2 linked regions of the Vulgatibacter sp. genome follow. The protein of the gene in region 1 interacts with the protein of each later gene in a pairwise test. Links are inferred from orthologs where the notes say so. Each region holds a gene or a part of one and is shown on either strand. Other genes may lie near its edges.

Region 1 (3,183 bases):
AGGTCCAGGACCGCAGAGGTGGTCGATCTCGATGCCGTCCGCAGCCACAGGCGCCAGCGCCTCTACCGGGCGCGGCTGCGCCGCGTTCTCGACGGGAACGAGCAGGCGGTGGCGCGGCTCTTCCACAGCGGCCTGCTCTTCACGCGCCAGGGGACGAGAGCCGGCAGGGATCTCCTCCTCGCCCGGCAGCACCTTGTTCGGGTGGGTGATCTGATCCATCGACTCGCGCCGGGGGAGGAGCTCGAGGGCAGCGAAGAGCTCTTCCGGGAGCTCGACGAGCTGCTCGAAAAGAGCGATCGACTGGCGAGCCGCACCGACGAGTTCGTCGCATCGCTCGTTTGATTGCCGAGGATGTCGTCAAACCGGTGATCGATGCCGGCTCGATGCGTCCAGCTGCAGGGACGCGGAGATGCCAGTCCGCTAACACCCCCGGGTCGCAGCACCGCTGCCCGCCCGCAGCACCACAGCCGTGCCCCAGGAACGCGGAAGGCCCGCGGCTGCAAGAGCCCGGGCCTTCGCGGATTCACCGGTGGTTTCGGTGACTTAGGCGACGCGGCGCACGTTCGACGCCTGCAGGCCCTTGGGGCCACGCGTCACGTCGAACTCCACGGCTTCCCCCTCGGCGAGGGTCTTGAACCCCTCCATGGTGATCGCCGAGAAGTGCACGAATACGTCCTCGCCGGTGTCCTGCGAGATGAAACCGTAGCCCTTCGCGTCGTTGAACCACTTGACCGTTCCCTGCGCCATCGGTGCTTCCCTTCTTCCGGGCAAAAGCCCGCAATTACGCCTTCCCGTTATCCGGGTAGGAAGGCGATCCCCCTCGCCGACACCCGTTGGAACTCGACTTCCCACGGCAGCCAGCGCTTCGTTTGTCAGGACGAAAGGAACGGTACCAAGCGCTTCAAAAAGGCGTCAAGACGCCGTTACCAATTTTCTGGCACCTGCATTTGAGCCAGCAAAGAGCTTTTCGACTATTGCGATTAACCAAAGCGAAACAGCGGCAATTGTGTTTGATATCGAGCACAAAAAAGGGCCCGAGCGAGTCGCCCGGGCCCGATTTCCCTGCCGCCAGTCCGCCGTCGGCGGCGCTTCCCTACCCCAACTCCGCCTGGTTGGCGCGGCGCAGGAAGGTGGGGATGTCGAGCTCATCCTCTGCATCGGCCGCGAGCTCGCGCAGGAGCTGGGGCGAGGAGAAGGGCCGGGTCTGCACCGCGGCGGGGCGGCGCGCGGCCGGCTGCTGCTCGACGTAGGCCATCTCCTCCGGCGGCGGAGGAGGCGGCAGGGCCCTGCCGGTGCGGGCCCCGGCAGCGACTGCGGGCTGCTGCTGCTTCGGCGCTGCCGCAGGGAGCCGCGGCGGCTGCACCCGCGCCGTCTTCTGCTCGAAGCCGGTGGCGATGATCGTGATCTTGACCTCGTCCTCCATCCGCTCGTCGACCACGGAACCGAAGATGATGTTCGCATCCTCGTGCGCCGCCTCGCGGACGATGGAGAGGGCCTCGTCCACCTCGACCAGCCCGAGATCCCCCGGGCCGGTGATGTTGATGAGCAACCCCATGGCGCCGTCGATCGAGACGTCCTCGAGGAGCGGCGAGGCGATCGCCGCCTGCATCGCGTCGAGGCAGCGGTTCGCCCCGGTGCCACGCCCCGTGCCCATCAGCGCCATGCCCTGATCCGCCATCACCGCCCGGGCGTCGGCGAAGTCGACGTTCACGTAGCCGTGGTTCTGGATCAGGTCGACGATGCCCTGCACCGCGTTGAGCAGCACGTCGTCCGCGCGGCGGAACGCTTCGAGCATCGGCATCCGCGCATCGGCCACCGAGAGCAGCCGCTGGTTCGGGATGGTGATCAGCGTGTCGACCGCGGCGCCGAGCTCGACGATGCCGGACTCGGCCTGCTTGCGCCGCTTGTTCCCCTCGAAGGAGAAGGGCTTGGTCACCACGCCCACGGTGAGGGCGCCGAGCTCCTTGGCCACCTCGGCGATCACCGGCGCGCCGCCGGTGCCCGTGCCGCCACCCATGCCGCAGGTGACGAAGATCATGTCGGCGCCCTCGAGGAGCTCGAGGAGCTTCTCCCGATCCTCGAGGGCCGCATCGCGGCCCACGCCGGGGTTCGCGCCGGCGCCGAGGCCGCGGGTGAGCGCCTGCCCGAGCTGCACCTTGAACGGCGCCTTGTTGGCCGCCAGCGCCTGTGCGTCGGTGTTGCAGACGATGAAGTCCACGCCGGTGAGGCCGGCCGAGATCATGCTGTTGACGGCGTTGCCGCCGCCACCGCCGACGCCGATCACCTTGATGCGCGCGCCGGGAACGCTGCTCTTCCCTTCGAAATCAATCATCGCTCGCTCCTTCAGCTCTCGGCGTGATCAGAAGATCTCGGCAAACCACTCCTTCATGCGCTTGCCGACCTTCTTGTAGACGTTGTCGTCGCCACCGCGGATCTTGAAGTTCCGCATCTCGAGGTTGCGGGCGCCGTATTGCACGAGGCCCACGCCGGTGGCGTACATCGGGCTCTTCACCACGTCGACGAGACCGCCGATGCCCCTCGGCAGGCCGCGGCGCACCGGCAGGCCGAGCACCTCCTCGGCGAGCTCCGGCATGCCGGCCAGCAGCGTCGAGCCGCCGGTGATCACCACGCCCGAGGCGAGGAGATCCTGGTAGCCGCAGCGCTCCACCTCGCGCTGCACCATCTGGAAGATCTCCTCCACCCGCGGCTCGAGGATCTCGGTGAGGATCCGGCGCGAGAGCACCCGCGGCTGGCGGCCGCCGACGCTCGGCACCTCGATCGTCTCGTCCTCGTCGACGAGGGCCGCCATGCAGCAGCCGTGCTTCTGCTTGATCCGCTCCGCCTCGTGGGCGGGGGTGCGCAGGCCGATGGCGATGTCGCTGGTGAGGTTGTTGCCGCCCAGCGCGATCACGCCGGTGTGGACGATCGAGCCGCCGGAGAAGATGGCGATGTCGGTGGTGCCGCCGCCGATGTCGACGAGGCAGACGCCGAGTTCCTTCTCGTCCTCGCCGAGCACTGCCTCGGAGGAGGCCAGGGGCTGGAGCACGATGTCGGCGACGTTGAGGCCCGTCTTGTTGGCGCACTTGATGATGTTCTGGGCGCTGGAGACCGCGCCGGTCACGATGTGGACCTTGGCCTCGAGGCGCACGCCGGACATGCCGAGCGGATCCTTGATGCCGCCCT
Region 2 (3,083 bases), on another replicon or contig:
TCTTCTCGTCGATGAGCCGCTGCGCAAGCTGCGGCCTGTCGAGGCCCGGGTGGGCGCGCTCGAGCTCGGCGATGCGCAGCCGCGAGCGGGCCACCTGCTGCAGCAGCCACTCGTCCAGATCCGGGAGGAAGGGCAGGCGCATGCGGCGCTCCTCTAATCTCCGAGCGTCATCTTCCGCGCCACGTCGAGGGGCCCGGAGATCCCGCCGAAGTCGAACTTCCCGTCGAGCTCCACCTCGGTGGCCTTGCCTGCGAGCAGGTTCTGCAGGCTCCTGCCCGCGCCGGAGAGGCTCACCCGCACCGGCAACTCGAGCCGCTTCGTCTTGCCCGCCGCCACGTCGGCGCCGCGCACGCTGCCGCCGCCCACCTTCGAGCCGGCGAGGGCGAGGCCGTACTGCACCGACTCGAGCGGCATCGGGAACGGGTTGGTGTTGGTGACGTCGAGGGCCACCCGCAGCTCGGCGCCGCTCGCCGTGATCCGCGGCGCGCGGATGTCGGCGATGCGCACCTTCGGAAGATCGGGCCTGTCGAAGGTGCCGCTCTTCGAGAGCGGAAAGGCGAGCATCCCCACCGGCGTGTCGATGCCGACCTTGCCGCTGGCGCGGTAGTCGAGGCGGTCCTGCGTGAAGATCGACTTCGCCGCTGGGAAGATCTCGGCGAAGCGGATCTGCGCCGGGAAGGTGATCTCCTTGCTGCGCCTGGCCGGGATCTTCACCCCCTCGTTCGGCGAGCCGCTGAAGACGCGGTTCCCCTCCACCGCGAGCTGGTAGCTCACCTGCGCCAGCTCGATCGGGATCTCGTAGGGATTGTCGATCTCGTAGACGAGGCCGAGGGTCACCGAGTCGAAGCTCATCCCCTGCAGCTTCACCCGCTTGAAGGTGAAATCCGGCTTGGTGATGTCGCCGCTCAAGGCGCGCAGGGTGGTGCAGCCCGAGCCCAGGGAGACGAGCGCGAGGGGAACGAGGAGCAGGGCGAGGCTTCTGAGCAGGGACATGGCACCTCCGGGCGGGCGGAAGGTGCGCATGCACCGGCCGCCCCGACAAGACGGGGCGGATTCGCCCCGCGCCCGCGGAAGGAAGACGGGCGCGGGCGGCACGTTGTTCAAGCGTTCGCGCAGACCTGGCGCAGGATGTCGAGCTCCTCCAGCGCCTTGCCGGCCCCGATCACCACCGACGAGAGCGGATCCTCGGCGAGGAAGACCGGCAGGCCGGTCTCCTCCCGGAGGAGCGTGTCGAGGTTCTTGAGGAGCGCGCCACCGCCGGCGAGCACGATGCCGCGATCGGCGATGTCGCCGGCGAGCTCGGGGGGCGTGCGCTCCAGGGTGACCTTCACCGCCTCGACGATGGCGTTGATCGGCTCGCTCAAGGCGTCGCGGATCTCGTCGCTCGACACGGTGAGCGTGCGCGGGACACCGGCCACGAGATCGCGGCCCTTGATGTCCATGGTGAGCACCTCGTCGGTCGGGTACGCGGTGCCGATGCCCATCTTGATCAGCTCGGCGGTGCGCTCGCCGATGAGCAGATTGTACTTGCGCTTGATGTGCTGGATGATCCCCTCGTCCATCTTGTCGCCGCCGACGCGGACCGACTTCGAATAGACGATCCCGGCGAGGGAGATCACCGCGACATCCGAGGTGCCGCCACCGATGTCGACGATCATGTTGCCCGACGGCTCGGTGATGGGCAGGCCCGCACCGATCGCCGCCGCCATCGGCTGTTCGATCAGGTAGACCTCGCGGGCGCCCGCGCTCTCCGCCGCCTCGCGCACCGCGCGCCGCTCGACCTCGGTGATCCCCGACGGGATGCCGATGACGATCCGCGGACGCACGAGCGCCTTGCGGTTGTGCGCGGTCTGGATGAAGTAGCGGAGCATCGCCGCGGTGATCTCGAAGTCGGCGATCACGCCGTCCTTCATCGGCCGGATGGCGACGATGTTGCCGGGGGTGCGCCCCAGCATCTCCTTCGCCTCCTTGCCAACCGCGAGCACCTTCTTGCCGCCCCGCGCGTCCTGCTGGACGGCGACGACGGAGGGCTCGTTCGAGACGATGCCCATGCCACGGATGTAGATGAGGGTGTTGGCGGTGCCGAGGTCGATCGCGAGATCGCGCGAAAACAGACGGTAGAGCCAGTCGAACATGCCGGTCCAAGCCCTCGAGGCGTAATGATTCTTCGGGGTTCTAACGCAGGCTCTCCAACAGATCCAAAGAAATCCCCGAGCGGGCCGGTAGCCGGGCGGTGCCTACACCGGCCCCCCTTGGGCCCTGCCGGGCTGGCGGCGGAAGCTTTTCTACCCCCTGCGTGATCGGCGTACACTCCGACCTCCGAGGGGAGGTATCGATGCGCCACCTGCACCTGCTCGCCTGTTCGGCCCTGCTGCTCGCGGGCTGCCAGCCCGCAGACGACGTCCCGGCGGATGGGGGCTTCTACGGCCCGCCGATCCAGGCCACCTACATCATCGAATTCGGCGAGGTGGCGGTCGGCGAGGAGGCGATCCGGCAGGCGGCGATCCGCGCGGGAAAGCAGGCGGTGCTCCTCTCTCCCCCCGAGGTCGAGCCCCCCTTCTTCAGCGACGTGGAGCAGGTGGTGCGGATCGAGCCGCGGGAGGAACTGCAGGTCCATTTCGCCTTCCGCCCCACGGCCCCCGGCCGCTTCGAGCAGGAGATCGAGCTCCGCACCAACGGCGCGAGCCAGGCCTACCGGCTCCAGGGGGTGGCGGTGGCGCAGGAGCCGGTCTGCGAGCCGGCGCCGCGGACCGACCACTTCCCCGACGTGCGGCCTCGCGTCGACGTCCTCCTCCTGGTCGACGACCACGCCTCGATGGAGCCCTTCCGCGAGCAGCTGGTGGCGGAGGCCCGGGCGCTTCCGCCCTGGCTCGACGAGGCAGGCATCGATTGGCAGCTCGCCGTGACCACGAGCAGCTCGGATGCGGGCTGCGCCGGCGGCAGCCTCCTGGGCGATCCGCCGATCCTCGCCGGGGGCGCCGATGCCTCCGATCGCCTCGAGGCGGTGGTCGGCGCCCCTGGCTGCGACGGGAACGGCAACGGGCTCGCCTCCGCCGCTGCTGCTGTTGCAGCAGCGGGTGACG

The links.
Region 2: the proteins of ftsZ (region 1) and ACESMR_RS09335 interact in binary tests that used the Escherichia coli proteins (3 or more experiments, as listed by UniProt). The link is inferred for Vulgatibacter sp. from one-to-one orthologs.

Annotation. Positions count from the first base shown.
Region 1 is NZ_JAWLCN010000001.1:163,614-166,796, reverse strand. What follows is about bases 214-3,084. They hold ftsZ (cell division protein FtsZ), read right to left. Parts: upstream 2,333-3,084; coding sequence 1,094-2,332; downstream 214-1,093. Other genes in these bases: ftsA (cell division protein FtsA), read right to left, coding at 2,360-3,084; ACESMR_RS00800 (cold-shock protein), read right to left, coding at 544-747; ACESMR_RS00805 (hypothetical protein), read left to right, coding at 214-342. Outside these bases: more of ACESMR_RS00805, read left to right, coding at 1-213; more of ftsA, read right to left, coding at 3,085-3,183. UniProt on the Escherichia coli protein: Essential cell division protein that forms a contractile ring structure (Z ring) at the future cell division site. The regulation of the ring assembly controls the timing and the location of cell division.
Region 2 is NZ_JAWLCN010000003.1:452,576-455,658, reverse strand. What follows is about bases 119-2,889. They hold ACESMR_RS09335 (rod shape-determining protein), read right to left. Parts: upstream 2,136-2,889; coding sequence 1,101-2,135; downstream 119-1,100. Other genes in these bases: ACESMR_RS09330 (hypothetical protein), read left to right, coding at 2,336-2,889; ACESMR_RS09340 (LEA type 2 family protein), read right to left, coding at 154-993; ACESMR_RS09345 (EcsC family protein), read right to left, coding at 119-142. Outside these bases: more of ACESMR_RS09345, read right to left, coding at 1-118; more of ACESMR_RS09330, read left to right, coding at 2,890-3,083. UniProt on the Escherichia coli protein: Forms membrane-associated dynamic filaments that are essential for cell shape determination. Acts by regulating cell wall synthesis and cell elongation, and thus cell shape.